Regions from separate parts of the Pseudoalteromonas fenneropenaei genome, predicted to be linked through region 3. Evidence: predicted binding sites of a transcription regulator. Region 3 holds the regulator's gene; each other region holds the start of a gene.

What was found. Region 3 encodes sigma-54, which starts transcription at its own class of promoters, with help from an activator protein. Its sites were predicted from a motif close to GTTGGCACGNNNNTNGNNT; they were not measured.
Region 1: a site for sigma-54 is predicted at 9,025-9,043, ahead of ACFOEE_RS13790 (PspA/IM30 family protein). Genes of this name have one in related genera too.
Region 2: a site for sigma-54 is predicted at 2,024-2,042, ahead of ACFOEE_RS16850 (diacylglycerol kinase family protein). Genes of this name have one in related genera too.

The regions. Positions count from the first base shown of each region.
Region 1 covers NZ_JBHRSD010000023.1:117,938-128,788, reverse strand. Annotated here, with positions in the region: gene yjjG (pyrimidine 5'-nucleotidase) at 1-43, opposite strand, end outside; gene yjjX (inosine/xanthosine triphosphatase) at 59-610, opposite strand; gene ACFOEE_RS13825 (phosphoribulokinase) at 782-1,681, opposite strand; gene ACFOEE_RS13820 (hypothetical protein) at 1,799-2,647, shown strand; gene galE (UDP-glucose 4-epimerase GalE) at 2,708-3,724, shown strand; gene ACFOEE_RS13810 (DEAD/DEAH box helicase) at 3,906-5,411, shown strand; gene ACFOEE_RS13805 (hypothetical protein) at 5,651-6,235, shown strand; gene ACFOEE_RS13800 (hypothetical protein) at 6,683-7,390, opposite strand; gene dusA (tRNA dihydrouridine(20/20a) synthase DusA) at 7,864-8,868, shown strand; gene ACFOEE_RS13790 (PspA/IM30 family protein) at 9,103-9,771, shown strand; gene ACFOEE_RS13785 (PspC domain-containing protein) at 9,801-10,010, shown strand; gene ACFOEE_RS13780 (hypothetical protein) at 10,026-10,352, shown strand; gene ACFOEE_RS13775 (copper chaperone PCu(A)C) at 10,457-10,851, shown strand, end outside.
Region 2 covers NZ_JBHRSD010000033.1:18,272-29,122, forward strand. Annotated here, with positions in the region: gene ACFOEE_RS16840 (general secretion pathway protein GspB) at 1-516, shown strand, start outside; gene ACFOEE_RS16845 (HD-GYP domain-containing protein) at 633-1,859, opposite strand; gene ACFOEE_RS16850 (diacylglycerol kinase family protein) at 2,142-3,749, shown strand; gene ACFOEE_RS16855 (sigma-54-dependent transcriptional regulator) at 3,775-5,148, shown strand; gene ACFOEE_RS16860 (histidine kinase) at 5,163-5,357, shown strand; gene ACFOEE_RS16865 (sensor histidine kinase) at 5,360-6,832, shown strand; gene ACFOEE_RS16870 (response regulator) at 6,825-7,271, shown strand; gene ACFOEE_RS16875 (response regulator) at 7,306-9,243, shown strand; gene ACFOEE_RS16880 (hypothetical protein) at 9,441-9,707, opposite strand; gene ACFOEE_RS16885 (hypothetical protein) at 9,744-10,136, opposite strand; gene ACFOEE_RS16890 (glycine zipper domain-containing protein) at 10,143-10,454, opposite strand.
Region 3 covers NZ_JBHRSD010000017.1:132,353-143,203, reverse strand. Annotated here, with positions in the region: gene ACFOEE_RS10825 (MlaC/ttg2D family ABC transporter substrate-binding protein) at 1-129, opposite strand, end outside; gene mlaD (outer membrane lipid asymmetry maintenance protein MlaD) at 202-744, opposite strand; gene mlaE (lipid asymmetry maintenance ABC transporter permease subunit MlaE) at 756-1,535, opposite strand; gene ACFOEE_RS10810 (ATP-binding cassette domain-containing protein) at 1,532-2,350, opposite strand; gene ACFOEE_RS10805 (calcium/sodium antiporter) at 2,584-3,540, shown strand; gene ACFOEE_RS10800 (KpsF/GutQ family sugar-phosphate isomerase) at 3,554-4,525, shown strand; gene kdsC (3-deoxy-manno-octulosonate-8-phosphatase KdsC) at 4,529-5,080, shown strand; gene lptC (LPS export ABC transporter periplasmic protein LptC) at 5,077-5,631, shown strand; gene lptA (lipopolysaccharide transport periplasmic protein LptA) at 5,621-6,148, shown strand; gene lptB (LPS export ABC transporter ATP-binding protein) at 6,145-6,870, shown strand; gene ACFOEE_RS10775 (RNA polymerase factor sigma-54) at 6,931-8,475, shown strand; gene hpf (ribosome hibernation promoting factor) at 8,504-8,791, shown strand; gene ptsN (PTS IIA-like nitrogen regulatory protein PtsN) at 8,793-9,239, shown strand; gene rapZ (RNase adapter RapZ) at 9,253-10,107, shown strand; gene ACFOEE_RS10755 (HPr family phosphocarrier protein) at 10,097-10,369, shown strand; gene mgtE (magnesium transporter) at 10,468-10,851, shown strand, end outside.

The DNA of each region.
Region 1 (10,851 bases), on a different contig from region 3:
ATAAGGTTTCATCGGCGTCAAAAAAGATGTGGCTGTACTTCATAGTGCCCCTATTTGGTTACTCAAGGTAAAGAGCGGGAAAGTTAAACGGTGCCATCGCCAGCGTAAGCGCTTGGGTATAGGTGCTTTCACGGGTCGCTAAATGTTGAGTCAATAAGCCAATCGCACCACCTTGTTGTTTGATATTGACGGTATTAAATGCTTTGTCCAAAACATTGCCCAACTCCTCACCTTGTAACAGCGCCTGATAAAACACCGGTGGTAACGGTAAGTTGGCACTGCGGCCAATACTGGTGCGCGAGTTATTCGCTATCACCACAAAAGCAAATGTCGCGGGGCCATAACTAAACTCAGCTGCTCCGCCTTCCATTGCACAGTAAAAATCGGCTTGGTGATGTGCTTGTAGGTAACGCACGCGGTTTTCTGCACCAACGCGAGTTTCCTCTTCGCCAAGCGGTTGATCTGGCACTAAGCTGGGTGCATGGAGTCCTTCGCAGTGGATATGATGCTCAACAAAATATTGGCTGAAAACACTTTTGGCGGCGGCGATTTTTACGGGATTGGTTGAACCGACTAACACAGTCAAGGTCGGTTTATGGGACTCAGGCATGATTCACTCCTTACTTGAGTATACGCTTCCTAGTTGAAGCCGCAGCAAGGTTGACTAGGCTTGCTCATCCTAATTGCAGCGCTTAACAGCGCTCACAGGATTGACTTGCTGCCTTTTAGGTATAGAGGTGCACAGTGTAAGGAGTGCGCTGGCGTCATGCAACTTTTGTGGTTAAATCGGCAAACTCACTGGCGCCATGTTTTCCAAAGCGCGCTTTTTGACCAGTAAATCGCGGATAAGCGGGGTTAATACCAGTTCCATAGCTAGTCCCATTTTGCCACCAGGCACAACTAAGGTGTTGATCCGCGACATAAAACTACCATCGATCATTTGTAGGTAATACGGGAAGTTAACGTCCTCAATGCCGCGAAAGCGGATCACCACAAAACTTTCATCCAGCGATGGAATGTCTTTGGCGCTAAATGGGTTTGAGGTATCTACCGTTGGCACGCGTTGGAAATTAATATGAGTGCGAGAGAACTGTGGTGTAATGTGCTGAATATAGTCATCCATACTGTTGACGATAGAACTCATTACCGCTTCTCGGGAATGGCCACGCTCATTGGTATCGCGAATGAGTTTTTGGATCCATTCGAGGTTAATGATAGGTACCATGCCAATCAAGAGATCAACGTGACGTGCGACGTCGTGCGTAGCGGTTACCACTCCACCATGCAGCCCTTCGTAAAACAGCATATCGGTGTTGGCTTCAAGATCTTGATAGGGTGTAAACGTACCGGGCAACTGATTGAACGGCACAGCTTCATCAAAGGTATGCAGGTATTGACGCACTTTACCATTACCTGTTGCTCCGTATTCAGCAAACAGTGCTTCCAGTGCGCCAAAATCATTGGCTTGCTCACCAAAGTAACTGATGTGTTTGCCCGTTTGCACTGCCTCACGCCGAATTTTATCCATTTCTGGGCGGGTAAATCGGTGAAAACTGTCCCCTTCGACAAACGCCGCCGTCGCATTCACGCTACGAAAGATATGTTTAATCGCATTGGTGGTGGTGGTCGTTCCTGCGCCCGAGCTGCCGGTGATGGCAATAATGGGGTGCTTGTCTGACATAACATCCTCGCTGCAAAATTTGCTAGAGCTGGTTGAATTACTGCCAACATAACGTAACTTTTGTGCTTTGTCGAACGAGTCGTTATGATGATAAAAAATCATAATGAGTTCAGGACAATGAAAAAATTTGCGGCGCTTAGTGCGTTACTGATGGCGGCTTTTGGGGTAAATGCCAGTCAAATCTTCGTAGCTAAACCTTCCGAGCTTGGCCTTAATGTATTTGCTATCACCAGTGCTGAGGGCTATCACAATCAGCCGTTAGTCACAGCGCAAGGGGTGTATTTTACCGGGGAAGTGCAGCAAGCGGAGAGTACGCAAATGGACCTGTTTTTTTATGACTTTGCTTCAGGGCGCAGTGAAAATCTCACGCAGTCGCCAGTTAGTGAATATTCGCCTACTTTATACCCTTATGACTCAGGTTTATCTGCGATTGTGGTGGAACCAGATGGCAAGCAGCGGTTGTGGTTTTATCCATTTGATAAAACGCAAAGTGCTAAACGTTTATATGAGCATCTTGAACCTGTGGGTTACCATGCTTGGGGTGCTAATAAGGACATGATCCTCTTTATGCTCGGTGAGCCGCACTATTTACTCCACGGCCCAGTCACTGGCTATCAACCGCAAAAGCGCGCCGAGCACATAGGTCGCAGCCTTGCTTACAATGCTGCTAGTCAAAGGTTTTCATTTACTTATCAGGATGAGCAGCAACAGCAATGGTTTGCCACTTTGGATGACGCTACCCGCACGGTAAACAAGCACTTTGTACTCGCCAATACGGTGCAAGACTACACTTGGCTAAATGCCAACGAAGTGGCTTACGCTATTGCTGGTCGCATTTATCGGCGCAACCTCAACGCGGTGCAAAAGGTGTCACAGTGGTACGACTTTAGCGCTTATTGCCAGCAAATTAGCCGCCTCAGCGTATCGGGTGAAACCCTAGCTTTTGTCTGTGAACAAGGTATATAAATCGCGCGTTTCGCGCTACAATCACGGGCAGTAAATTTGCATTGGCAGTAAGGGCGGTAAATGGCCATATTAGTAACTGGTGGAGCAGGTTATATCGGCTCTCACACGGTAGTGGAACTACTTCAACAAGGCAGCCAAGTGGTGATTGTTGATAATCTCAGTAATGCATCGCTTGGTGCGCTGCAACGTATCGAGACAATTACAGGGAAACAGCCGATTTTTTATCAAGGTGACATCTTAGATAAAAGCTTTTTAGATGGGGTTTTTGCCCAGCATCACATCGAGCAAGTGATCCACTTTGCTGGTTTAAAGGCGGTGGGTGAGTCAGTACAAAAACCCATTAGCTATTATCAAAATAATGTCCAAGGGACGTTAACTTTGCTTGATGCAATGCGTGATGCCGGCGTGTTTAAGCTGGTATTTAGCTCATCTGCCACAGTTTACGGCGACCCAGCTCAACTACCGATTCGTGAAGATTTCCCGGTGGGTGGCACCACTAACCCTTATGGCACGTCAAAGCTGATGGTAGAAATGGTGCTACAAGATGTCGCGAAATCAGACCCGCGTTGGGCATTTGCGATTCTACGCTATTTTAACCCCGTTGGTGCCCATGAAAGTGGTTTGATAGGTGAAGACCCAAATGGCATTCCAAATAATTTACTGCCGTATATCGCCCAAGTTGCAGTGGGTAAATTGGCGCAATTAGGGGTGTTTGGTGATGATTACGACACTCAAGACGGCACTGGCGTACGCGATTATATTCACGTCGTTGACCTTGCGATTGGTCACTTACAAGCACTGGCGAGAATTGCAACGCACAGCGGTGTACATATTTACAATTTGGGCACTGGCAACGGTTATTCGGTGCTGGAAATGGTCAAAGCCTTTGAGCGTGCGGCCAACAAAGCCATTCCATATGTTATTAAACCACGTCGTGCTGGTGATATTGCCGCTTGCTACGCAGCGCCAGAAAAAGCTGCGCTAGAACTCGGCTGGCAAGCCAAACGCGGTATCGACGAAATGATGGCAGATACTTGGCGTTGGCAAAGTCGTAACCCAAACGGTTACAACCAATAATTTCATTAGCCGCAATTCAGCAATTTTGCTGGCTTGCGGCTATTCTTTACAGTAGCGGTAGGTTGTACAACCCGCCGCTTTGTTTTGGCGTTAGCCACCACTTTTGTTGATATAGGCAATAATTGCCTAGTGAAGACAAATCCTATAGTCTTGTGCGCCGCGCAATTCAGAGTAAAACATCATGAGCTTTAGCCAACTTGGCTTATCACCAGAAATTAATCAGGCCGTTGTTGAGCAAGGCTACACCACGCCAACACCTATTCAAGAACAAGCTATCCCAGCCATTTTACAAGGCCGAGATATTATGGCCGCGGCTCAAACCGGTACGGGCAAAACCGCCGGCTTTACCTTGCCGATGTTAGAGCGTTTGAGCCAAGGCACGCGTGCGCGCAGTAATCATGTGCGCGCTTTGGTGCTTACACCAACTCGTGAGCTTGCTCATCAGGTTTGGCAAAGTGTTGAAAAATACAGCAAAAACTTACCTTTATCATGCCAAGTGGTGTACGGCGGGGTAAAAATTAATCCACAAATGATGGCGCTGCGTAAAGGTGCCGATGTGCTGGTGGCAACGCCAGGGCGTCTGCTCGACTTATATCAGCAAAATGCGGTGCAATTTAGAGAGCTAGAAATTCTAGTGTTGGATGAAGCTGACAGAATGTTGGATATGGGCTTCATTCACGACATTAAACGCATTCTCAAGCTATTACCAGCACGCAGACAAAATCTAATGTTCTCGGCGACTTTCTCGCCAGAAATTCGTGCGCTTGCTAAGGGTCTTATTCACGACCCAGTGGAAATCTCGGTGGCGCCTGCGAATAGTACCGCTAAGAGTGTGACGCAATGGATTTATCCAGTAGATAAAAGTAAGCGGGCGGCGCTACTAAAGCATTTGATCACCAGCCAAAATTGGCAACAAGTATTGGTGTTTACACGCACTAAGCATGGTGCCAATCGCCTTGTTCAAGACCTGGAAAAGCATAAGATCAACGCTGCGGCAATTCATGGTAATAAAAGCCAAAATGCGCGCATGAGTGCGTTAAGTGGGTTTAAAAGCGGTGAAGTGCGGGTGTTAATCGCCACGGATATCGTGGCGCGTGGTTTAGACATTCAAGAGTTACCTACTGTGGTGAATTTTGACTTGCCAAATGTTTATGAAGACTACGTGCATCGCATCGGTCGTACTGGTCGTGCGGGTGCAAGCGGTGAGGCGATTTCATTTGTGTGTGATGAAACCATCGCGGATTTATTCGGTATTGAGCGTTTAATTCAGCAAGTGTTGCCGCGTGAAATCGTGCCGGGTTTTGAGCCGCAGTTTAAGCTGCCAGAATCTAAGCTGGATAGCCGACCAATTAAACCGAAAAAACCGAAGAAGCCAAAACAGCCTAAGCCAGCAAGTGATGAAGGCAAGGGGACTGCAACGCCAACGACAACTAAAAAACCAGCTAATCGCAAACCTGCGAACCCAAATAGTAAACCTGCGGGGTCGAGCAATAAACCAGCCCCAGCAAGAAAGCCGAGTAATTCAGGCAATAAACCGGCTGCTTCGGGTAATAAGCCTGCGACCTCAGCCAACAAACCCGCGACGTCTGGTGGAAAGCCGGTAAATGCAGGTAATAAACCCAACGGCCAACGCCGCAGTGGGCCAAGACCACAACGCAGTAACAATAAGCCCGCCAATAAGGCTTAAGCCAACAATAAATAGCACGTAAAGTCGCAAATTTTACGTGCTATGCCACCTTTACCTAAGTCTTGTTATCAACGCAGCTTGTCTGTACTAAAACACAGTATTCCTTCGTGCAGGTTTTTATTCCCGTCACTTAAGTTAACTCTCACATTTTAAGTGCTTGAGATTTTTTGCATTGTGTACCAAAATGCGCAACGTATTATAATAAAAATATCAACATTGTGTTTAAGGAGTACACAAACATGTCTGCAAAACTGAGTCTACTGCTGTTGCTCGGCGCTGCTTTTTCAGCGAGTGCTTTGGAAATAACCACGGAGCATAAATCCAAAGCAGAATTAGCTACAGTCAAACTAATAGAGTCGTTACGACAGTCTCATGACCTAAAAAAATGGGAATTTACCGACAAGGTCCATATCGATGAAACCGTCATTCCACATAGCCACCCCCTGCTTAAGTTAAATACTCGGCACACTAGCCGCAAGGATACAGATAAACTACTGGCAACCTATCTGCACGAGCAAATTCATTGGCATTTGGACTACAACAAAAGCAAAACAGAGAGTGCCGTTAATGAGTTAAAGACATTCTTTAAAAATGTTCCAGTTGGCTACCCTGAAGGCGGCGACGATGAAAATTCAACCTATGAGCACTTGCTGGTGTGTTATCTTGAGTTACAAGCAATCGCTGAGCTATTAAGCAAGCAGCGCCATCACAAGGTGCTTGAGTATTGGAAAAACGATCATTACACATGGATTTATAAGCAAGTCGAAGTCCATCACGAGGTGATAGCCAAGGTGTTGCAAAAGCATCAGCTAGAAATCCGGTAAAAAGTGATTAGGCTGCATTTTAAAGTTGGCCTAAACCTCAAGCGGACCTCAGCTGAATTGATATTGCAGACGATAAATGCAGGATTGCAATTGACCTCAGCTGAGGTAATTTTGAGGATGTTTCATTCCAGACACTGCTGAAAATGTCATTTTTGCAGAGATCTGCTTGAGTAAAGTGGTTTTATGTATCTCCTAGGTTAAGGCCGTTTGACACTACTTGAATAATAAAAGTTAACGATGGTTAACCATTAGCATGGTATCACTTACCACTATCTGTTTTTAGTGCAATGATTGAATGCGATGTTGATAATGTGCATCAGCGTGCAAATTGCAAGATGTGACCCCGTTTGCTTAGATGTGACCCCGTTTGCTTTCTTGACCCCGTTTGCTTTCTTTGACCCCGTTTGCTTTCTTGACCCCGTTTGCTTTCTTTGTGACCCCTTTTGCTTACTCCAGAAACGCACTTCCTTTGATTTCATCATTTGCTTCATTGTAAGCATTAATAATATTATCTAAAGTACAGTTGTTTCGTACAAATTCCATATCCAAAGAAACGGCCTCAAAAAATATTTTATCGTTATCATCCTTATAAGATATTTGCAAAAATCGCTCTATAGTATAGAGATACTCTAGAGTTTTTTCTGTGTTCACATTTAGGATAGTTAAGCGATAGAACGAATCATAGAGGTCTTTGAGTAGTTTTACGGTCAAGTTATGTTGATCAAGATAATCATTTATTTCTTTTGTTTGCAGTTCAGCATACACAGGTTTTAATTCATCTTTATTTGCTTCATAGTTAGCTATACTAGTCAAAATACGATATCGTATTTTACAGGCCGCGTTTAAATGAATAAATTGGATCGAAATTTCAGATGCGGTTTTTATTGTTGATTCTATTTTCTTTGTTTCGATGGCTTGGTTTTTCCAATGGTAATAGGCCTTAAAAGCGAGTGCCAATGCAATAGTGCTACTTATACCACCAAAAATAGAGGTAATGTCTTTTAAAAATTCAAACATGGATTTTCCAAATATTAATGTGATCAAGGAAAGAGAAAAAATAAAGACACATAAAGTCAATAAAGTTCCCTCTAAGTACAAAAAAATATGGTGGTTATTGTCTTTTTTGATTGCTAATTCCTTTTCTGTGTTGAGCATCTATTCTTTACTCCTTCTCACGCAATTTATGCGGAAATAGCTATGTATAAACATGCCATAGTACATTCAAATTTCGGTGGCCTGTTAGCGCCACCTCTTCAATGGAATAGCCTTTCTAGACTATACGATACAGTCCGCTGCTTCATGGCTAAGATATTGATAACACAATTCTTCCACTTCCCTGCTTACCACGCAACGTTTTCGTTGTTTGCTCCAAAACGCTCAAGTGCTGAATATTTTTGATTCTCGGTGTAGAATAGACACCTTACCTTTATAAAATTGGGTGGCTCGATTCGGGCGCTTCTTTCTGTTTTGGGGCGAGAGTAAACGAATATGAGAGCTTGTTGTGATCCTAAGTGATTGATTAGCCTTTTCTCAAAATGGGTTAATTGCAGGGTGACAGAGATTGAACTGTGGGGTACTTCTGGGGTACTCAGAGCCGTGAAATGAACATCAAAGAATCAAGTGAATTAATGAATACGCCTTTAAAATCAACAGATTTAAGCTTCCGCCGCTTTTCCGTGGCACCCATGTTAGATTGGACAGACCGTCATTGCCGGACTTTTCACCGCAAGCTAAGCAAGCACGCGGTGCTGTATACTGAAATGGTAACGACAGGGGCGATTATCTTTGGTAAAGGTGACTACCTTGGTTTTGGCCAGCATGAAATGCCGGTGGCGTTACAACTTGGTGGCTCAGATCCAAAAGCTTTAGCGGAATGTGCCAAACGTGCCGCAGCGTTGGGCTACAGCGAAATTAACTTAAACGTCGGTTGCCCGTCAGACCGCGTGCAAAATGGCCGCTTTGGTGCTTGCTTAATGGCGGAGCCAAAGTTAGTGGCAGAGTGCGTGGCGGCGATGAAAGCCGAAGTCGCTATTCCGGTGACGGTCAAAACCCGTATCGGTATTGATGAGCAGGACTCCTACCAATTTTTAACTCAGTTGATTGAAGATTGTCACGATGTGGGCTGTGACGATGTCATTATCCATGCGCGTAAAGCTTGGTTAAAAGGCTTAAGCCCCAAAGAAAACCGTGAAATTCCACCGCTGGATTACCCGCGCGTGTATCAATTGAAAAAGGATTACCCGCAACTGCATGTCAGCATTAATGGTGGGGTGAAAACGCTAGAGGAAAGTTTACATCATTTGCAGCATGTTGATGGTGTGATGGTTGGCCGCGAGGCTTACAGTAACCCGTTTATGCTGAGCCAAGTAGATGAGCTTATTTACGGTGATGCGCCATTTGCGTTAACTAAGCACGAAGTGGTGCGCAGCATGTACGATTATATCGAAACGCAAATGAGCCAAGGTTCTAACTTTTGGCACATTGCCCGCCACATGTTAGGCATTTTTCAAAACCAGCAAGGGGCACGCCAGTTCCGCCGCCACTTGTCAGAAAATGGCCACAAGAAAACCGCGGATATTAGCGTAATGGAACAAGCGTTGGCGTTTGTGCCTGAGCATATTGAGCCGCGTTAAGCGCGGTAGCCCACCTTTTTAGATCTTCCCCAGCCAGTTTCTACACTGGCTGTTTTTTTGCCTAAAATTTAGTGTAAATCGCTAAATTATCATCGTGCTTTTTACGACTTGCAGACTGATTTTGTTTTAACTTGTTGATTTTAATTGTTTTATATTGTTGGCATAAAGCTTGGAATAACTTTACTACAAAGCAAAATCAATACAATCAACAGAGTTTAACAAGAGGATATGACCATGGCGCTAATCGACCGTATCGAGAATGTGATCAAAGCCGAGCTAAATGCATTGCTAGATAAAGCTGAAGATCCGCAAAAAATGGCTGCAAATCTATTACTGGAGCTAGAAGAATGTTTAAGCGAGTGCCGCGCAACGGCAGCGAGCTTAATTTGCGAAGAAAAAGCTCTGGTTCGCCAGGCGGCTGACGCCGAAAAGCAAATCCAGCAATGGCAAGAAAAAGCTGAGCTGGCAATTAGTAAAGACCGTGAAGATTTAGCGAAAGCGGCGCTGGTGGAGAAGCAAAAGCTGGCAACGGTTATCACCAGCAAAACTGAGGAGCGGACTAAGCTTACAGAAGCATTGGCTAAGCTTAATGAAGATGCCACGACTTTACAGGCTAAAATTCAAGCACTGCGAGTAAAGCAAACGCAATTTAAACGTCACGAAGCCAGTTTAGCGGTGCGTTTAAAAGCCAAACAGGTGTTACACAGTGAGCAAATGCAATCGTCGACACAAAAGTTTGAGCAGTTGATGTGCAAAGTGGAGCGCCTAGAAGCAGAAGTGGAAAGCTATGAGCTGGGCAATAACAGCACCGCAGATGCCTTTAAGAAAATGGCGCAAGATGAGCAGCTTGAGCAAGAATTACAAGCGCTAAAAGCCAAAGTACAAAATAACCACGCAGCTTAAGCGAACGCAGCGTAAATCAGGAGGCGATTATGGCCCAGTACTACCAACAGCAAAAAACCATGACCCGCAATCTTAGTGATAAGAAAATTGCTGGGGTGTGTAGCGGAATTGCAGAGCGCGTTAATTTGCCAGTGTGGCTGACACGTTTACTGACGGTATTAGTGTTCTTCAAGTTTCCGATTTTTATCATTGTCGCTTATGCACTGGCCGCGGTTTGTGTGCCAGCCAAAGGGCAGTAACAAGCAGGAGGGGTTATGAAAACCATTAGTGCGATTTTTATTATCTTTTTGCTCTTTTTGGTTTTGCCCTTGATGCAGTCTCCCATCGTGTGGTTTTCGGTGGGGGATTGGCTTTCAGACATCAGTTGGGTTGGCCTTGAGTTATTAGGTGTGGTCGCCGTCGTCGGGGTTGTGCTGGCATTGCTGGCGTTTATCAGTGTGGGCGTGATAGGCACGGTTTTATTAGCGATATTAGCGGCCATCTTATTTATGCTATTTAATTCGCTGGTAATCGCATTGCCGTTACTCTTGATATTAATTGTATATTGGCTGGTCAGTGACAGCAAAAGTGCCTCAACTTAAGGCGTATAAGTAAGCGTTACGGATACAATAAGTGACAAAAGCACAAAGAGATTTTGCCAAAACTGTGTTATTTTTAGCGCAGTCTCTTTATTCAAGGAAAGTCGATGTTAAAACGTATCGCTTGTGCTACTTGGTTATCCGTCTTTAGTCTGGCAAGTTATGCTCATCAAGGTCATGAGCATGAAGCGCATCAACATCATCATGAGCAAGCGCAAGTTGCTATGGTGCACGACGCCTACATCCGCGAATGGCTCCCCGCAGCGCCTTCAACGGCCGCCTATTTTAGTATTCATAACCAAGGTGAAACGCCGCTAAAACTGGTTAAGGCCAGTGTGGAAGGGGTTGGTCGGGTAGAGATCCATGAGCACCAACATGTCAATGGGATGATGAAAATGCAGCAGGTTGAGGATGTCACAATCGCTGCGGGCAAAACCGTGACATTCCAGCCAGGTGGTTACCACCTAATGTTATTTTCACCTTCTCAGCCTATTACTAAAGG
Region 2 (10,851 bases), on a different contig from region 3:
GTGCCAATTACTGTGGATGGGCAAATCCAATTACCAGCTAAAACCACCAACAATGTCAACTTAGGGGCGAATAACGATATCGCCAGCTTACAACAGCAAGGTTATCGCGTGGTGGGAAAACCACTAGAACAACCCGCAACGGATGATAGTACTAAGATTGAGGCGCCAACAAGTGCGGCCAAAGCGTTGCAAGACGCATTTGCGGAAGCGGTGGCTGCAACGGAGAACAAACCGGCTAGCGCGATTACCCAAAGCACTATGTCGGCAGTGCGCGTTACACCGGTAAATAAGCTGCCGCGTGATGTTCAGGCCAGTTTACCGAGCTTTAAATATCTGGCACACATTTATGCCACTGAACCGAGCAAACGTTGGATTAAGCTTAACGGCAGGGAGCTCTATGAAGGGGACAGTATCGGCGCCTTGCAAGTGATTGAAATTACCCCTGAGCTGACGGTGTTTTACTTTGATGGTATTGAGTTTTCCATGCAAGCGATGGAAGATTGGCCGCCAGAATAAAGAACTTAAAGGGGCTGAAGTGCCCCTTAATTTTTATTCTTGACGCTAAACCACCTACTTCAGCGACTGGTTTGCTCTAGCGCGATTTTATGTCGCGCCAAATCTATAAATGCTCATTAAGGCAACATTGATTGGCGGAAGAAACGGATCAAGTCGATGTTAAATTCCTCAGGTTTAATCGCTGCTTCCAGCTCGTCATCGACCTTTTTTGACGCCAGATCAATATCCTGGACTTGTACATGGTGCATATGTTTTGCATGGTAGAAGACTTTTACGATTGGCTTGAGCGGTGCATTGCTATTACTTTGCGCCACCACACCAACCCGTCCGCTTTTCAGCTTCACTAAGGTGCCAACTGGGTACAACCCAATGCATTGAATAAATTGGCTTAATAGTGACTCATCAAAATGATGAGGACAGCCTTCGCGCAAAATCTTAAAGGCTTTAATCGGAGTCATACCCGTTTTATAGACTCGTTCTGCGGTCAGCGCATCATAGACATCAACTATGCTCGCCATCCGTACATATTGGCTGATGGCATCGCCTGTAAGTTGAAACGGATAGCCACTACCATCTAGACGCTCGTGATGGTATGCCGCAATGTCTATCGCGATTTCTGGCAGCCCTGATTGTTCCAAAATCGCTTTGCTGAATTTGGCATGCTGTTGCATCACTTGAAACTCAGGCTCAGTAAGCTTGCCTGCTTTGTGCAACACTTTGTCAGGAATTTGGATCTTACCTATATCGTGGAGTAACGCCCCCGTTGCGAGCACCTCAATCACATCGCGCTCAAGCTCTAAGTGTTTGGCGAAAATACTGATTAATATCGACACATTGAGCGAATGCTCAAGTAAATAGGCGTCTTTTTCACGGATCCGCGCGATGCAAGCGAGTGCATCCTGATTGCGAAAAATCGAATCAATAATACCAGATGCTGCGGCTTGAAAGGCGCTCACATCTATATTGCGGCCAGCTTTGATGTCATCGAAAGCTTTTTGCTGCAGCTGCTTGGCTTCTTGATATAGCTCAATGGCAACCGACATCTCACCTTCAATTGAGGTACTTTTATGGCTTGGTGAGCGCTTCGTTGTAGCCGTGCTTGTCGCCACAGTGGCAGGGGCCGTAGGCTTTGGCGCATTATCGCGCCATGCGTTAGTTGGCTCTGCCGCCAAGGTTTTGCTCGGATCGATTTCAATTTCAACGATTCCCGCCGCCGCCAGCGCCGCAATGGATTTTGCCGTTTTTACCCAACCCTGATTTTTGACTTTCACTTGGCCTTTTTGTGACACGACCCGCATCACAAACATGCCTGGCTCTAACTCTTTGATATTTATTACTTTCAAGATTGTACCGCAAATGTCGGAAGGGTCATTTAAGCGTAGCAAAAGTTAGCTGAAAGCAAAATAAAAAACGCGCTAGATAATTTGGGCAGCTTATTTGTTTTTGTTGGTGCAATTACCTGACGTAAGTACAGCAAACATCTCGCTCGAATCGTCGAGTCAGTTGTGCTGGCTCATTGTTCGTTAAGTTAAACTTAGCTAAGCTGATTGGGGATTGAACAACCTCAAGCCAATACTTTTTGATACTGTATTGAGCAGGGACCGAGCGCCTATAAGGAATGAATCATGAAAATGTTCAAGTACCATTTACTCGTGTTGGCATCAATTCTAGCACTTATGGTTTGCAGCTACCCAAGTTGGCTGTTAACACCTTTATTGTGGATTTTTATCGCCGTTAGTATCGTAGCGCTTGCTTATGTCACTAATCAACCCAGCATTTTTAGAAAGCGTGCAACGGGAAAAGTACCGCTTTTGATTAAACTTATTTTGCTGCCTTACCTTGGTGCAGTGTGGTGCTATAACTGGCTGATCAGAATCCAAAAAGCGCACGTAAATTGCACTCAGCTAAGCGATCAACTATTTGTTGCAAGCCGACTGTTGCCTACAGATGTAGCGATGTTACAAGCTGAGGGGATTGTGGCTATTTTAGATGTGACAGCGGAGTATGATGGCTTTAACTGGCAGACAGAAGACGCTGGATTTTACTATTTAAGTATTCCTATCTTAGATCACCACTCACCATCGAAACAACAAATTGCACAGGCGTTGTCGTGGATTGCTGTACATCATGCCGAGGGACGTAAAGTAGTCGTACACTGTGCACTTGGGCGTGGTCGTTCGGTGTTGGTGTGCGCCGCATTTTTACTTGCCACTCAGCAAGTGGCATCAGCTACCGACGCAATGGCACAGATCCGTGCCAAGCGTCAACGTGCTCGCCTTAATCGGCGCCAATTAGCTAGGCTTGAACATTGGCATCAACACGGTGAATTAGAGCATAAAGAGCTGGCGGTATTGGTGGTGAACCCTGTGGCAGGCGGGGGCAAATGGCTGCAATATGAAAACGATATTCTGGGCTATTTAACGCAGCGTTATCAGCTGGCAATATACCAAACTGAAGCTGATAAAAGTATTCAGTGCTGTGCATTACAAGCGTTGCAAGCGAGTGAGCCTGCGCTTGTTGTCGCAGGTGGTGGCGATGGTACTTTAGCCGCCGTGGCTGATGTTGTGATGGGTCATCAAGCTAAGTTTGGAATTTTACCTTTAGGGACCGCTAACTCCTTAGCACATGCTTTTCATGGCAGTGTATCTAAAATTGATCCAATTCTGTTTGCTTGTCGTACTTTAGTATCTGGTCAGTCACAATGGATTGACACGGTAAGTTGTAATGGCAAGTCGATGCTATTAATGGCCGCGGTTGGCATTGCAGAACAAATGCTATCGCAGGCCAATCGTGAACGTAAAAATGAGCATGGGCAAGTCGCCTATATGCAGAGTTTTATGGACGCGGTATTGGACAATCACCAAGTTGAACTGACTGTTATCGCGGATGATAAGCCAGCACAAACGCTATGCTGTGCAAGCTGTGTGGTCGCAAATGCCGCGCCTTGGTCAACTATTTTGGCACAAGGCGGCGAAAGCACACCTGATTGGCAAGATGGCAAGATGGATGTGACGGTGATACACCACCAAACTCAGGTGTCTGAATATTGGTCGGTTGCTCAAACTTTGATGAGCAACCAAGACTGCACGGCACTGGATTCGTTTCAATGTCAGCGGTTGCGCTTACTATTTAGTCAGCCGATACGCTATGCATTGGATGGTGAAGTGTTTGAGAGTGAGCAACTTGAGTTCCAAATAAAACCGCAAAGTTTGCTGGTGATGATGCCAAATTAATACTTGTGGGCACTAAGGAGAGGGTGTGAAAACAGTTCTACTGGTTGATGATGATGCGCAATTTAATCAAATTGCCGCACGTATACTGGAACATTTAGGGTGTTTTTGTGACACCGCCAATAATCTCAATGAAGCGCAGCATATGCTGAGCTTACAGTCCTATGAGCACATTTTTTTAGATTTCATGCTGCCGGATGGCAGCGGACTGCACTTGGTCGATTGGCTGCGTAAGCGCCAAGATCATACCAAGGTGACCTTAATATCAGGTCATCCGGCGGTAAAGTCTGCGCTTGCCCAGCTTTGCGATAAAGGGGTCAGTCATTTATTAAAACCTTTGGTTGCGGAAGACTTCCAAACTGTATTGCAAGCTAAGAAAAAAATTGGCGCAGCTGAAAATACACACCACTTTGGTTGTTTAATCGGTGAGTCAGAGGCCATGCAAACACTGTATGAATTGATTGAGCGTGTCGCGAAGACCGATGCGAATGTCATGCTATTGGGTGAAAGCGGGGTTGGCAAAGAAATGGTCGCCAAAGCGATACACAATGCCAGTCAAGTTAAGGGCGACTTTGTTGGTGTGAACTGCGGTGCTATCGCCAAAGAATTGATCGGCAGTGAATTATTCGGTCATGAAAAAGGGGCATTTACTGGTGCAGTCGCACAAAAACTGGGAGTCTTTGAACAAGCGTGTAATGGCACTTTATTTTTAGATGAAGTTACCGAAATGCCCATTGAGTTACAACCTAACTTACTGCGGGTTCTTGAAACCCAAACTTTAACTAGGGTTGGTGGCACTCAGAGTATTAAAACGGCGTGTCGGATCATTTCAGCCAGCAACCGCAGTATCGAGCAAATAGCCAAGGACAACGTACTACGGGAAGATATTTACTTCCGCCTTGCGGTATTTCCTATTCATATTCCGCCGTTACGCACGCGGCGTGAAGATATTCCATTACTTAGCCAATTCTTTTTGACTCAATTTAATCAACAAAATAACACCAACTATCAAGTGAGTGATTTAGATTTTAAGCGCTTGCTTGAGTATGACTGGCCCGGTAACGTGCGAGAGTTAAAACACAGTATACACCGCGCCTATATTATGGCCGATAGGGACAAAGGACTGCTGGATTTTAGCGATGCTTTGCATTCACCTTTTTCACAGTTTGCCAACCACACGACGCCATCACCGACTGAGTTACCAAGCACGACTCCTAGTTCGCAAAATATTTCATTAGGTCAGGAAGTAACCCCCGGCAAAACCATTGAGGAAGTGGAAAAAGCGCTGATCTTTGAAACGTTGAAATCTGTGCAAGGGAATAAAACCTCAGCGGCACGGTTGTTAGGGATAAGCACCAAAACCTTATATAACCGCTTAAGCAGCTATCAAATCGAAGAATAACTTAAGGTTGTGTTATGACAAAGACTAAACATCACGATGAGGTTTGCCACGATATTCGAAAATCTCTTAATCAAATTTCGATGAACGCTGAATTGCTGCGCATCGTCAGTGAAGGCCAGCCCGCGCAAGCCGAATTGGCCGCGATTGCTGAGGCAGTATTAGCCAGCAGTTTAACGTGTAGTGAATTATTGAAACAACTAAAGGGATAAACATGCTTAGGAATGCAAAACGTTGGCTTAAAGCGGCAACGCGAGTGCTAAGTGTGTGGCTAACTATGCTGGTGTGTGTTGGCTTACTAATAGCCAATGTGATCATTGGCATGAGCAACACCGAAAAGCTCAACGAGTATCAATTACGTATTGAGAACACCAGCGAGCTTATTTTGGCGCTGGATAATTTACACATTGCAGTCTTGAATGCACAGTCCAATTTGCGGGCTTATCTGTTGTCGCAAGACGAAGCCTATTTGCAGCCTTTTGAGCACAGTATTAGCCAGCTCAATGAAAGTATTGCGCGAGTGACGGCGGAAAAATCGGAAAGTGCTAGCCAGCAAGCGCGGATCAGAGCGTATCTCGCTACAGTCGTGGAACAAATTGCGCAATTACAAAGTAGTTTACGCAAACTACAACAAGGGGCGCGTAATAAAATACAGCTTTTGGCAAGCTCTGATGAAACGGCACTGCAACTGAGCGCGCAATACCGAGTTTTGTTAGCAGAGGAAATGAAGATCCGTGAAGTACAGCGGCAGTTTCTCAATAACGTGCGTAATCAAGCACAGCAAAATATTCTCTGGTTTGCGATTTTGAGCGCGCTCTTGCTATCCATGTCTTTATTGTTGGTGGTCAAAAATCTTCGTGATGCCCGTCGTGCGGAAGCTCGCCTGAGTCAAGCTAATCAGGAGTTAGAATCTAAAGTTGCAGCGCGTACTGCCACTTTGCAGCAATTGGCGGATGAACTGAACAAAAGTAATCGCGAGCTTGAGGACTTTGCTTTTGTTGCTTCTCATGATTTGCAAGAGCCGCTACGTAAAATCCAAGCATTTGGTGATAGGCTAAAAAACACCTATCACAGCGTGCTTGATGCTAAAGCACAAGACTATTTGGCTAGAATGAATAGCGCAGCAGCCCGCATGTCTTTGCTTATTAATGACTTGCTTGCACTTTCTCGGGTGGCCACTAAGCAAAAGCCGTTTCAGCAAGTCGCGCTCAATGACATTGTCGACGGTGCACTGGATGACTTAGAAGTCGCGATAAGTGAAGCGGGTGCAACGGTTACCGTTGGTGCTTTACCCCAGCTAGATTGTGATGCCAGCCAAATCCGCCAGTTGTGCTTTAACTTGCTGGCAAACGCCATAAAATTTCGCCGTAGCGATGTGTTGCCTAACATTGTGGTGAGCGAAGTTGCAAACCCCGTCAGCGAGCTGGTCAGCATAGAGTTTAAAGACAATGGCATTGGGTTTGAGGCGCATTACCAAGACAAAATCTTTTCGCCATTTCAACGTTTACATGACAGAAATGAATATCCAGGAACTGGCATTGGTTTAGCTTTGTGCCGACGCATAGTGGAACGTCACGGTGGTAGTATTACTGCCGACTCGGCATTAGGTCAAGGTGCCACTTTTATCGTCACATTGCCGCGCCAAGCACAACCGATTTTAACTCAAGAGATCTCTAACTATGAATAGAAAAGCCATGCCAATCAAAATATTAATGGCGGATGATGATGAAGACGATCAACTGCTTACGCGTGATGCGTTGCATGAAAGTCGCGTGCTTAATGCCATTGAATTTGTTAAAGATGGTGAGCAATTATTGCAGTATCTACGTAACGAACCGCCGTTTGAGGATGTGCAGCGTTTTGTGCGTCCAGATTTAATTCTACTTGATTTAAATATGCCGAAAATGGATGGCAGACAAGCTTTACAGGCGATTAAATGCGACCCACAGCTACGTTCTATCCCAGTCGTAATTCTAACGACGTCTTTACAAGAGGAGGACAAATTGCGCGGGTATGACTTAGGCGCAGCCTCCTATATTAGTAAACCGGTCGATTTCCAAGGCTTAGTAACATTGATGCGTGAGCTCGGTAAATACTGGATTGAGATAGTCGAGTTGCCACGTTAAAGACGCTCATGGCGTTATCAAGGAGCGGTATCCAATGTCAGCAACACAACAAAACTTACTGGGGCGACAAGCAGTCAAGCTACTGCTGGTGGAAGATGATGAGGACGATTTTATCCTCACCGAAGCGCGTTTAGCCGAGATAGACGATTTTGTGGTAGAGCTATGTTGGCTGCGCAATCTTGATGATGCTAAAACCGCGTTACTTCACGGTGGCTTTGACTTGTGTTTGCTCGATTACCGTTTGGGGCATCAAAGTGGCCTGACGTTGCTCGATTTTGCGAAACAGCAACAACTCAGCACCCCTATTATTATGCTCACTGGTCAAGTCGATGCTGAACTTGACGACGCGGCTTTAAAAGCAGGGGCAGAGGACTTTGTCGCCAAGTATGAGCTTGGTAGCGCGCGTTTTGTGCGCGCAATTCGTTATGCTCTGGCGCGCACCGAACTTAAAAAGGAGCGCCTTGAGCGTTTAAAAGCCGAAGCCGAAAACCGCGCGAAAGATCAGTTTCTCGCTCATTTGAGCCATGAACTACGCACCCCGCTGACTTCTATTCTTGGTTACACTGAGCTGTTGTTACAAAACGTCAATCAAGCTGAGCATCGTTCTGAGCTTGGGATTATTTATAATAATGGCGAGCACTTGTTGAAGCTCTTGGACGATGTGTTGGATCTGTCTAAGTTACATGCCCACACCTTACAGCTAGACGTACAACCTATGTCTGTCTGTGCGCTACAAAATAGCTTGTATGATATTTTCTCCCTCTCCGCGCAAAGTAAACAAATAGGATTTGTTATCCAAAGTAATGTTACTGAGCGTGATTGGGTGTGCTGCGACCAAACACGTTTGAAGCAGGTGTTGATCAACCTAATTTACAATGCCATTAAATTTACTTTCCAAGGGCAGGTGACGGTAAAGGTGTGTAAAGCGCAGCAGCGCCTCCATTTTGAAGTGGCTGACAGTGGTATTGGTATTCCAGCCGACGATCTCGCGCGGGTTTTTGCACCGTTTACCCAAGTCCAAGATACCACGACCAAAGTACAGCAAGGCGCTGGACTTGGCCTTGCCATCAGCGCGGATCTCGTTGCTTTAATGGGCGGGAAATTGGTTGCTGAGTCTGAGCTTGGGGTCGGCAGTTGCTTTAGTTTTAGTATCGATGCACCTCAGTGTGCTGAGCCTCAGCCTCAGCCTCAAGTCGAAGGCTCCTTAGCACAGACGCAATGGCGACCACCGCTCGGCACGATGGCATTGGTAGTGGAAGATAATCCCGATATTCAGACACTGTTACAGACTCACCTCACTCACTTTGGTTATCAAGTTGCAGTGGTTGCAAGTGGCGAACAGGCATTAACTCGGCTGGCACAAACCCCAACATCCTTTGCGGTGGTATTACTTGATTTGCATTTGCCAAACATGTCCGGTCGTGAGGTGCTTGCGGCTATTCGCGCCAAGGACGCAACTTTACCAGTTATTGCCGTGACTGCTGCCGCTCAAGCAGGTACTAAAGAGGAGTTAATGGCACTTGGCTGTCATGCTCTTGTCAGTAAGCCGATTGCACCTTTAGTATTGCAAGCGACGCTGACCGAAGTGCTGCAAGGCGCTAAACCGCCAACACCACAACCAAAGGCACGACAAAGACGTGATGTTATGGTGGTGGAGGATGATAAAGACAGTCGTGAGCTGATGTTGAAGCTCCTACATTCTTTTGGAGTCCAAGCTACAGGTGTCGGAAGCGCTTTGGAATGCGAGCAATTATTGCCGCAACGTCATTGGCACTGCGTAATGCTAGATATTGGCTTGCCAGATAAAAATGGTTTAGTGCTAGCAGAAGGGATCCGCGCGCAGTACCCAGAGTGCTCCATCATTATTATTAGTGGTTATGAACCAGACCCTAACGTATTGATGAAACTAAAAATATCTCAAGTGCTCTTGAAGCCCGTGACTTTGACTGGGTTGAAAAGTGTATTTGACTAACCTCAGGTTTGTATAAGAAATAGTGCAAAATTTAATAAAACAATAACTTAGCAATCTTTTATGTTTCTAGCTCGATATTTTTGTCTGAACTCAAGGCATTTTGGAGCTGGAATAGCGAGCTATTTCGCTTCAAAATAACGCAGAAGTCAGTAAAAATAGCACCTAGAAACGCATTACTTATGCGAAGCTGAGGTTAACTAGCTGCGTTGCGAGGCCATATTTTGCTGAAAACGACGCAGTAAGATAAACCACTTCAAGAGTTTGCGTTTCGGCATTTGCTTGCCAACTAACAGCACCGCACAGCCAGCTAACAAACCGGATGGTGTTTTCAGCACCTCAGTCAATTGCTGTAATAATGCTTTACTGCAATGGGTGCTGTAATAGTACTGCAGTAACAGCTGAACTTTTGCCAGACGCGAGCGGCGATGGCAGCGAGTAAATATCCAGTTTGCTAAAGTTGTCATGATTGATATCCAAGTAGGCAGGGCAAATTGCTTGCCCTAAAGTTCAATATCACTACGCAGTAATGAACGAGTTGCGGCGCTAAACAGCGAAAGTGCCGTTACTATCAGGTAATACATCAAGATGATGTTCCCCACCATAAGTAACCCCGCAGTGACTAGCCAATGTATGCCAAAAGAGACCATGACATAGCCAAGTAGGGCATGTAAGCCAAACCATATGACAACTGCGACTGTTACCGCAAAACCAAGTAAACAACAGGCAACGAGCATGGCACGTAAATTGGCACGCCAGTTACTTGAGATAAATGCCAAGCCCTTAGTGAATAAGGTTTGATAGGCTGATGTCGTATCGTTCAGCGCTTGACCAAGAGTAGCCGCAGAGTGCGGCTGCTCTTGCTGAGCTGTTGAATGTGGATTTGAACCATTCATAGTGAGTTATCTCTTGCTAAGCAGTAACGTTGCCACGATACCTACAGAAAAGGCGATACCGGCTGTTTTGAGCGGATTTTCGCTGGCATACTTTTTCACTCCTGACCCCTGCCAAGCGTGTTTAATTGCATTGAGCTGCTCATCAAGCGCCACTTTCGAATGCTCACTTTTGTCGCGCAGCAAAGTTTCTGCTTTTGCACCGGAATGATGTAACGCATCGACAGAGCCATGCAGTGACTCGGCGATACTGTCTGAAATTGGGTGATGTGCTGCAATACCATTGGTTTTATCAGCTGGGTTAGCTTTACTTGTAGCCATAATATTTTCCTTACTAATAAGTGAATTCTCCCTATTGCAGTTGCAAGAACTTAACCGTTTTTTTGTTATTTAAATACAATGGCTTATGTTTTTCATGTACCACTCGGCAGGCAACTTTTTCGTACCTAAGGTAAAACTTACCGAGTAAAAATGCGTGGTTGCGCAGTACTCTGTGGCAAAAGGCGGGCAACAACAGGGCATACTAGAGTCGGAGTCGTGGTTTCGAACAGGAATAACAGTGGTGATGATGAGCTGCGCTTTAACCTATGAGTGGTGGACAAGCGAATTTATATAGGGCAAGAGGTTGTGGATAAATTAACAACAAAAAAGTGCGCAAAAGCGCACTTCAGACTGTTGAAAAAGGGCTAGACACAGATCTAGCCCTTTGATCTAATAA
Region 3 (10,851 bases):
GCGCAAATGTTCTTTGTCCTTAGCTATCACAGGTTGATCTTGCGTGATGCGCTTAAAAGTTTGGTCAGCAACCTGCTGCACCATTTTAAATGGATCTGCGGTATCAACCGCGGCATAGGCAGGCGCCATTGTCGTTACTGCTAATGTTGCAGCGGCAACTAGACTGCGCATTGAATTTGTTAACATACGTGCGAACATAACTTACTCGCCCCCTTGATTAAATAAAAACTGTCCAATCAACTCTTCCAATACCAGAGCTGACTTAGTATCTCTGAACATATCGCCTTCTTTCAGCGCCTTGCTCTCTACACCGAATAATTCGTCAAGACCGTCATCCGTTTTGCTCACCGTATTACCCAAACAGGTTTGTTCAGCATGGTGTGATGCAATTACAGGCGAAATACCTAGGTATTGCTCACCCAAAATGCCCGAAGTTAGGATGGAGACCGAGGTTGTGTCAGCAAACTTACATTCGTACTGTTTATCAATACTCATTTGCACCACAGGCACAAACTCACGTGGGTGGACAAAAATCCCTTCTACTCGACCTATCACCACCCCACCGACTTTAATCGGTGCACGGGTTTTTAACGACCCGATATTGTCGAATTTAGCCTCGATGTGGAATATTTCCCCACTACCGCTTAACCCAGCATTAGCAACTTTGAGTGCCAGCATGGTGAAAGCTGCAATCCCCAAGGCAACAAACACGCCGACTAAAATCTCTATTTTCCGTGTATTCATATCTCAACCCATTAATTCGAAAACATCACAGCGGTTAGAACAAAATCAAGCCCTAATACTGCCAGTGACGAATGCACCACAGTTTCCGTGGTGGCTTTACTAATTCCTTCTGACGTCGGAATACAGTCGTACCCTTTATAAAGCGCAATCCAAGTCACCACGAGTGCAAACACAAAGCTCTTAATTAGGCCATTCAAAATGTCTTTTTCGAACGACACCTGTGCCTGCATGATTGACCAAAAACTGCCAGTATCGACGCCAAGCCAGTCAACCCCAACCAAATGCGCACCAAGAATTGCAATGGCAGAAAAAATCAGTGCTAACAATGGCATACTAATAAATCCTGCCCAAAAACGCGGGGCTATCACACGTTTTAGCGGGTCAACTGCCATCATTTCTAAGCTCGACAATTGCTCAGTGGCTTTCATTAAACCTATTTCTGCAGTGAGCGCACTTCCAGCACGTCCGGCAAATAGCAGCGCCGTAACTACAGGCCCAAGCTCACGCAATAAGCTCAGCGCAACCAACGGACCTAAACTATCTTCCGCACCATAATCAACCAGCACGGTATAGCCTTGTAGCGCCAGTACCATACCGATAAAGAGCCCAGAGACCATGATGATCAATAGTGACTGGTGGCCGACCATATACAGCTGGCGCACTAAAAGTGGTACGCCTTTGCGCGGTTCCGGTAGGTTCCAGAGCGCCCCCACCAACACTTGGGTAGCACGACCAAGTGCAGCAAAACGGCTCAGCGTCTTGTGGCCTAACTTTTGTAATAACGAGATCACGCTTGACCTCCGCTTAATAATTCTTCGGCATAAGGCGCAGCACTATAATGAAATGGCACAGGCCCATCGGACTGGCCTTGTAAAAACTGCTGTACCAGTGGCGAACTATGCGCGCGCATTTGCGCTGGCGTGCCTTCACCTATCACCCCTTGCTTGGCAATAATGACCACATGATCTGCAATACTCATGACTTCGCTGACATCATGCGTCACAATTAACGACGACAAGCCCAGCACTTCGTTCAAAGACTTAATCAAACGCACCAACACCCCCATGGAGATTGGATCTTGTCCGGCAAAAGGCTCGTCATACATAATCAGTTCTGGGTCGAGCGCTATTGCCCGTGCCAGTGCCGCACGACGTGCCATACCACCAGACAACTCCGCAGGCATTAAATCTCGAGCGCCGCGTAGGCCTACCGCTTGGAGCTTCATCAAAACGATTAAACGAATTAAGGATTCACTTAATTTAGTGTGTTCTCTCAGTGGGAAAGCCACATTGTCAAAAACCGACATGTCAGTAAATAAAGCGCCACTTTGGAACAGCATGCTCATTTTGGTACGCGTGTGGTACAACTGGGCACGAGACATAGCAGGAATGCTATCGCCTTCAAAAAGAATGTCGCCGCTATCTGGTTTAAGTTGACCACCGATCAGACGCAACATGGTGGTCTTACCAATGCCACTAGGGCCCATAATGGCGGTGATTTTCCCTTTTGGCACAGTAAAGGTCATATTTTCGTATATAATACGGTCACCGCGCGAAAAGGTCAGATCCTTAATTTCAACAATTGCTTGTGACAACTCGCGCTCCATATCTGATTCCTCGACTGGCGCCCATGATACGTTCTTTCAAATCCCATGGGAAAACAGAATTCGTAAAATTTTGTAATCTTGAATAATCGTTCAATTATAATCTACCTTAATCTCGAATTGCAAACCTGAGTTAGCCGTATGACAGGCAGATTACACGCTTTTGCTTATACTTTTATGCGCTAATTTGTTACTATTTAATGCATTACCCATTGGCTTTATTACCCTGAACTGACATGTTGACTTCACTTATTGTTCTCATTCTTGGTTTTGCCGCGCTCGTGTGGAGTGCTGACCGATTCGTATTTGGTGCTGCGGCACTGGCACGTAATTTTGGTGTCCCGACTTTGATCATTGGTCTTACCATTGTTGCAATGGGTTCATCAGCCCCAGAAATGATGGTCGCCGCACAAGCTGCCTTAGCAGATAAAACCGATACTGCGGTCGGTAACGTGGTTGGCTCTAATATAGCTAACGTATTGTTAGTATTGGGTGTAACGGCCTTGATTAGACCGTTAGCAGTAAGCTCTGGCATTCTTAAGCGGGAAATGCCGATTCTGATTTTAGTCTCATTGGCAGCTTGGTATATCGTCAGTGACAACCATTTTAGCTTCGCGGAAGGGGCTGCTTTAATGGTCGGCTTTGTACTGTTTTTGTTGGGTTTAATTTACATCACCAAAAACAATAAAGACCTTGATGATCCGCTCGTCAGCGAAACGTTGGAAGAAGTACCACAGGGCGTACCCACTTCTAAAGCGTTGCTATGGCTAGTGATTGGTATGGTGTTGTTACCTGTAAGTTCTGGGCTTTTGATTGATGCCGCCGTTGATATCGCAAAATATTTTGGCATGAGTGACCTCTTAATTGGCTTAACCATTATCGCGGTTGGGACGAGTCTGCCAGAGCTGGCAGCCTGCATTGCGGGTGCACTGAAAAAAGAGGATGACCTAGCGCTTGGCAATATTATAGGTTCAAATATCTTCAACATCCTCGCGGTACTGTCACTGGGTGGCCTGATTAATCCCGCAACTATTGATCCTGCGGTTGCGAGCCGTGATATTTACTTTATGCTTGCAGCAGCATTGGTATTAGTGGTGATGAGCTTGAATTTCCGTGGCGCGCGCCGCATTAATCGTCTAGAAGGCGGGCTGTTGGTCACTTCATTTGTCGGCTATATGTATTTCATCATCTAAAACAGGAAGGCAGATGTCTGAATTTAATTTTGTTGCCAGTGCAGGACGTGTGATTGATATCGAGCTACAAGCTATCAATGAAATCCGTCAGTATATCAATGGTCAGTTCACTGCCGCCTGTGAAGCCATGCTAAAGTGTTCAGGCAGAACCATTGTTATCGGTATGGGGAAATCGGGCCATATCGGCAATAAAATAGCAGCTACGCTGGCTTCGACAGGCACCCCGGCATTTTTTGTCCACCCGGGTGAAGCCAGCCATGGCGATTTGGGCATGATCACCAAAGAAGATGTGGTATTGCTTATCTCCAATTCTGGCGAAACCGCTGAAGTGGTCAATATTTTCCCAGTGATTAAACGCCTCGGTTGTTACACCATCGCCATTACTGGTAACCCCTCTTCCACTATGGCGAAACTGGCCAACTGTCATCTCCAAGTTACGGTGTCTCAAGAAGCTTGCCCTCTTGGCCTTGCACCTACTGCGAGCACCACCGCGACCTTAGTACTTGGCGACGCCTTAGCAGTGGCACTGCTGGAAGCGCGTGGCTTTACCGCTGATGATTTTGCACTTTCTCACCCTGGCGGCAGCTTAGGTAAACGTTTGCTGCTAACGTTAGATGATATTATGCATAAAGCAGAGCGCGTGCCTTGTATTAGCCAGCACAGCACTGTCACTGACGCATTATTTGAAATTTCCGCCAAAGGCCTTGGCATGACTGCCATTGTTGATGAATTTGGCCGTTTGCTAGGACTTTTTACTGACGGTGACTTACGTCGTGTGATTGAGCAGAAAGTCGATATTCACACCACGTCTATTGCTACTGTTATGACACAAAAGTGCACCACCGCCAAAGCCAATATGCTCGCGGCTGAAGCGCTCAATATCATGGAAAAGAAACGTATCAATGGTTTGATTGTGGTCGATGATAGTAATAAGCCGATTGGTGCATTAAACACTCAAGATTTACTGCGCGCGGGAGTATTGTAAGCAATGCAATTTGCAGATTTATACCAAGCCATTTCTAGCAACGTAGAGCAGCGCGCCAAAGCCATTAAATTACTTATTTGTGATATTGATGGCGTATTTTCCGATGGCCGTATCTACCTAGGCAACCAAGGTGAAGAGTTAAAAGCCTTTAATACTAAAGATGGTTTTGGCGTGAAAGCGCTTATCAATGCAGGAATTGAAGTCGCAGTGATCACTGGGCGACATTCACAAATTGTTCAGCAGCGCATGACTAGTTTAACGGTGAAGTATATTTTTCAAGGGCAGGAAGACAAGTTGCAAGCTTATGAGCAGTTAAAAACGCAACTTCAGCTTGAGGATGACGAAATTGCCTATATTGGCGATGATGCTCCGGATCTGCCCGTAATGATGCGCGTGGGTTTCGCCGTTGCTACATTCGATGCCCACCCGCTGGTGCTGCGTCATGCCCATTATCGTACCTTGTTGCCAGGCGGTTTTGGCGCAGTGCGAGAGTTAACAGATTTATTGCTGTTGGCCCAAGGTCACAGCTTAGGGTTTACAGGTAGCAGCTCATGACACATGCACGGGCGCTGTTACTGGTTTTCTTTATCGCTATCATGGCTTGGTTGTGGTATCCGTACCTCAACAGCAATATAGTGGCCAGCAAACCAGAAAACGAATTGTTAGTTACGCCTGACTACATCGCCATGGATTTGCAGCAATCTGCCTATAATAAAATTGGCAAATTGAGCCACTCAGTAAAAGCGCAAAAAGTAGAAATGTACCAAGGGCTGGGGTTTTCACACTTCCAGTATCCCATTTTTACAATTTATAACCAGCAGCAAAGTTGGCAACTTACCGCCAATGAAGCAACGTTATATGAAAATAATACTCTGATACTTGAAGGCAATGTTGTTGCCACCAATCAAGGAGAAGCCAGTATGGTTGAGAAAATCACTGCGGCTCATATCCGTGTGGACATCAACAACAAGACGTTGCTTTCGGAACAACCTGTGGTGATCAGCGGCCCTAACCTAACAATAACAGGTAAAGGCTTACATGCAGATTTAAACACAGATATTATTGAACTGAATAATCACACGCGAACTACATATTATGACCAATAAGTTGCTCATCAGCGGCGTCGCTCTACTGTTAAGTTATGCGGCCATTGCCAATACAACCACCACAGAGCCTGTATTTATCGCTTCGGGCAAGCAACAAGCTCAACTTAAATCCAACATAGGTATTTTTGAGGAGAATGTCGAGATTGTGCATGGTAGTCGTAAAATTAGTGCCGACCGGCTCGAAGTTCACCGTCGTGAAGAGCTAGGAGAAAATTCTGAGCTGTTGGTTGCCACCGGAAACCCCGCGCGTTTTCAAGAACAGCAAAGTGACGGCAGTGTGATCAGCGCTTCAGCGCAAGAAGTCCGCTACGACGTTGCCAATCGTACTCTTACTATCAGTGGTAATGCAGAAATCATGCAGGCTGGGCAAAAAATCAATGCCGATGTGATTGTTTACGACATGGCTAAGCAACTGATTAATGCTGAGCGCAGCAGCAATAGCAAAGGTCAGGTAAAGACTATTTTAGTGCCTGAGCAAAAAGATAAGAAGCAAAACAAGGAGCAAGGTAAACCGTGAGTGTGTTAACTGCAAATTGTTTAGCAAAAAGCTACAAGGGCCGCGAGGTTGTTAAAAACGTCGGATTAAGCATTGAAGCGGGCAGCATAGTCGGCTTACTTGGCCCAAATGGCGCGGGTAAAACCACTACCTTTTATATGATTGTAGGGCTTGTGCCAAGCGATAAAGGCTCAATCCATATTGATGAACAAGACATCACGCTGCTGCCAATGCATAGCCGCGCTCGCCTTGGGATTGGTTACCTACCGCAAGAATCTTCTATTTTTAGGAAGTTAACGGTTTACCAAAACCTGATGGCGATTTTAGAAACACGCAAATCGCTGAAACGCAATCAACGCGAACAGATCCTCGATGAACTATTAGATGAGTTTAATATTCAACATATTAGAGATAGTTTAGGGATGGCTTTATCGGGTGGTGAGCGTCGCCGAGTGGAAATTGCTCGCGCTTTAGCCGCAAATCCAAAATTTATTCTCTTAGATGAGCCTTTTGCTGGCGTTGATCCGATTTCAGTGTTAGATATAAAGAAAATAATCGAGCACTTAAAGAATCGCGGTATTGGAGTGCTGATCACAGATCATAACGTGCGCGAAACCCTTGATGTCTGTGAGAAGGCATATATTGTTTCGCATGGTGAACTAATCGCCGCTGGCACTCCCGAACACGTACTCGCAGATCAAACTGTGCGCGACGTCTACCTAGGCGAACAATTCAGGCTATAGTTTTTGTAGTACAGTCGCCTATTTGAATTGAACACTTAGAAAAAGGATTGTTAGAGATACATGAGGCAATCATTACAGCTGCGCATGGGCCAGCAACTCACAATGACGCCACAGTTACAACAAGCTATCCGCTTGCTGCAGCTCAGTACGTTGGATCTCCAGCAAGAAATCCAAGAGGCGCTCGACAGCAATCCACTCTTAGAAGTGGATGAGCAAGATAGTGACGCAGAAACCGGTTCAGCTGACAACGACTTTGATTTTAGCGTCTCGAGTAGCAGTGGTGAAGAGCAAAACAATGAATTTGAAGGCAACGATTTCGAAGCAGGCAATGACTTTGAAGAATCGGTCAGCGATTATGAAATGGAAGCTGGTGATGCACTCAATAAGGATACTGTCAGCGACGAATTAGCGATGGATGTCACTTGGGACGAATATATGAGCGCAGCGCCCAGCAGTGGCTCTGGTGCTATGAGTGACGAAGACACCGTCTACCAAGGTGAAACCACCGAAACCTTACACGAATACTTGATGTGGCAATTGGAGCTCACGCCGTTTAGCCCCACCGATCGCGCCATTGCCGTGGCAATTGTCGAAGCCGTTGATGAGTCAGGTATGCTGACGGTTAGCACTGAAGACATTATGCACAGCCTTAATGAGGGTAGTGAAGAAGCTGAACCGATTGAGCTGGACGAGGTAGAAGCCGTCCTTAAACGTGTACAACTTTTTGATCCGATTGGAATTGCCGCACGCAGCTTGCAGGAATGCTTGTGCATTCAACTCAATCAATATGACCCAACTACACCTTGGCTGAGCGAAACCAAACAGATCCTCAACGAACATATTGAGCTTTTAGCCAGTCGCGACTATCGCACTTTGATGAAAAAGACTAAGCTAAAGGAAGATGAGCTAAAAGAAGTCATGACGCTCATTCACAGTTTAAGCCCAAAACCAGCTGCAACCGTGATCCACGAAGAACCAGAATACGTGATCCCAGATGTGTCGGTCAAAAAAGTCAAAGGTCGTTGGGTAGTTGAACTGAATCCAGATTGTATGCCGAAAATTCGTGTTAACGATCAATATGCCGCGATGAGCCGCTCGGTGCGCTCATCAAGCGATAGTCAGTTTATTCGCTCCCATTTACAGGAAGCGAAGTGGTTTATAAAAAGTTTGGAAAGCCGCAACGAAACCTTGCTAAAAGTGGCTAACTGTATTGTGAAGCAACAGCAGGCATTTTTTGAACATGGCCCAGAGGCAATGCGTCCTATGGTGCTAAATGATGTGGCTGAAATGGTGGAAATGCATGAATCTACCATTTCTCGGGTTACCACCCAGAAGTATATGCACACCCCGCGTGGCATTTTTGAGCTGAAATATTTCTTCTCAAGCCATGTAAGTACTGAAAACGGAGGTGAGTGCTCGTCAACAGCAATTCGGGCGCTCATTAAAAAGCTAATCGCCGCGGAAAAACCTACTAAGCCATTGAGCGACAGTAAAATCGCGGATATATTAGCGGAACAAGGAATTCAAGTGGCGAGACGCACTATTGCAAAATATCGTGAGTCTCTGGCTATACCACCGTCAAATCAGCGCAAGAGCCTGATCTGAGACGTAAAACAAAGAAGGAAGAATGCTTATGCAACTAAATCTAACTGGTCGTCACGTTGAAATTACCGATTCACTCAGGGATTATGTCACCAACAAGTTTGCGAAGCTGGAGCGACATTTCGATCATATCAACAATGTACATGTTATCCTTGATGTAGAAAAATTGATCCATAAAGCGGAAGCAAGCCTTCATGTGAATGGCGGAGAGTTATTTGCTTCGACAGAGCATCAAGACATGTATGCGGCCATCGATTTGTTATTAGATAAGTTAGATAGGCAAGTCATAAAACATAAAGAAAAGATGATCCGACACTAAAATGAAACTAAGTGCATTAATTTCAAAGGACTGCAGCAAAGCTGCAGTCCTTTTTAGTAGCAAAAAACGCATTCTCGAATACATCAGTGAACTGGCCCACCAACAGCTTCCCGACCTTGATCAACATGATATCCTCGACGCTTTATTAGCCCGTGAAAAACTCGGTAGTACTGGCATTGGTAAAGGCGTTGCACTGCCACATGGTCGTATGGCCGCAGTCGATAAAGTGCTAGTGATGGTCTTGGTTAATCAAGAAGCCATTGATTACGATGCCATCGACAATCGCCCCGTCGATATTTTCGTGGCACTCATCGTACCTGAGGGCGATAATCAAACTCATTTGCAGACCTTAGCCGCAATCGCTGATAAACTGAGGGACAAAGAATTTTGTCGTATGTTGCGTCAGGCGCAAAGTGACGAACAACTCTTTGAAATATTGTCGAGCTAAGTAAGGTAAAGAGATGGAACTAATTATTGTCAGCGGTCGCTCAGGTTCGGGTAAATCCGTCGCACTTCGGGTTTTAGAAGACTTGGGCTTTTATTGTGTCGACAATATTCCCGTCAATTTATTGCCGTCTTTGGTCCGTATTGCGGCTGACAGCTATGACAAAATTGCGGTCAGTATCGACGTCCGTAATTTGCCCAAAGAGCAGCAAGAATTCAATGACATCATTGAATATTTGCCCGCGTTTGCCAAGCCCACTTTGTTCTATCTCGACAGTGACGACCAAACCTTAATCAAACGTTATTCAGAAACGAGACGTTTACACCCGCTGTCTATCAATAATATGCCGCTGGATTTGGCGATCGCCGAAGAAAAAATCCTGCTAGATGTACTTATCACTCGCGCCGATGTGATTTTAGATACCACAGGGATGAGCGTACATCAGCTGGCAGAAACCATACGTGAAAAAATCCTTGGCAAAAAAGACAAGTCACTTATAGTGACCTTTATGTCATTTGGTTTTAAACATGGTTTGCCCAAAGAAGCTGACTATGTGTTTGACGCACGTTTTTTACCTAACCCGCATTGGGAACCTGAACTAAAACCGCTTACTGGGCTTGATCAACCCGTTAAGGATTATCTTGCCAGCCATAGCATAGTGCAGAAGTTTACTTGGCAGATCCAAACCTTTGTGCAAACTTGGTTACCGCATTTAGAGCGTAATAATCGAAGCTACTTAACCATAGCGATTGGTTGTACGGGTGGGCAGCACCGTTCTGTTTACTTAGCTCAAACTATCGGTGAGAGTTTCCAGCGTACCCATAGTAATGTGAAAATCCGTCATCGGGAACAACCTGTCCATGCAAGTTGAAAACACTTTTCTAATCAAAAATAAGCTCGGTTTACACGCCCGTGCCGCTACTGTGCTGGCGCAATTAGCGATGCAGTTTGATGCGCAAATAACCCTCTTTCAAGACGATAAAATGGCCGAAGGGGATAGCGTACTGGCGCTGATGTTACTTGAAAGCAGCCAAGGTAAGGAAGTGCGCGTAGTGTGCGAAGGCCCAGATGCAAAACCCGCTTTGGCAGCGATTGGCGAATTAATCGCCGACCGATTCCACGAAGCTGAATAAGTCGCTGATTTACGCCTTAAATCTGGCTTGGTAAGCGCAGGTTAATTGGTTACACTTATACTATACGCGCCAATCATCACCCATTTTGCGGAATGCCTATGCCAGAGACCTTCGAACAAGACTATACACTGCAGCAACTAAAACAGGTCACTAAAGCGCTCAACAGTGGACAGTTTGTTCAGGTCCGTCGCATGCTCGCCGAAACCGCGCCATGCGATACTGCCCTCCTCTTAGAATCGTCACCACATAAGATCCGGACATTATTGTGGCAATTGGTCGATCCTGATATTCAAGGTGACATCCTCGAAGAGCTTTCAGAAGACGTACGTTTGGGCATTATTGCGCAAATGGAACCCGAGCTTATCGCCGCCGCCACCGAAGACATGGATGATGACGACCTTGGTGAAGTACTTCGTAGCCTGCCCGAGCCTGTCTATCAAGACGTTTTGAGCGCTATGGACACCACAGATAGGCAAAGGGCA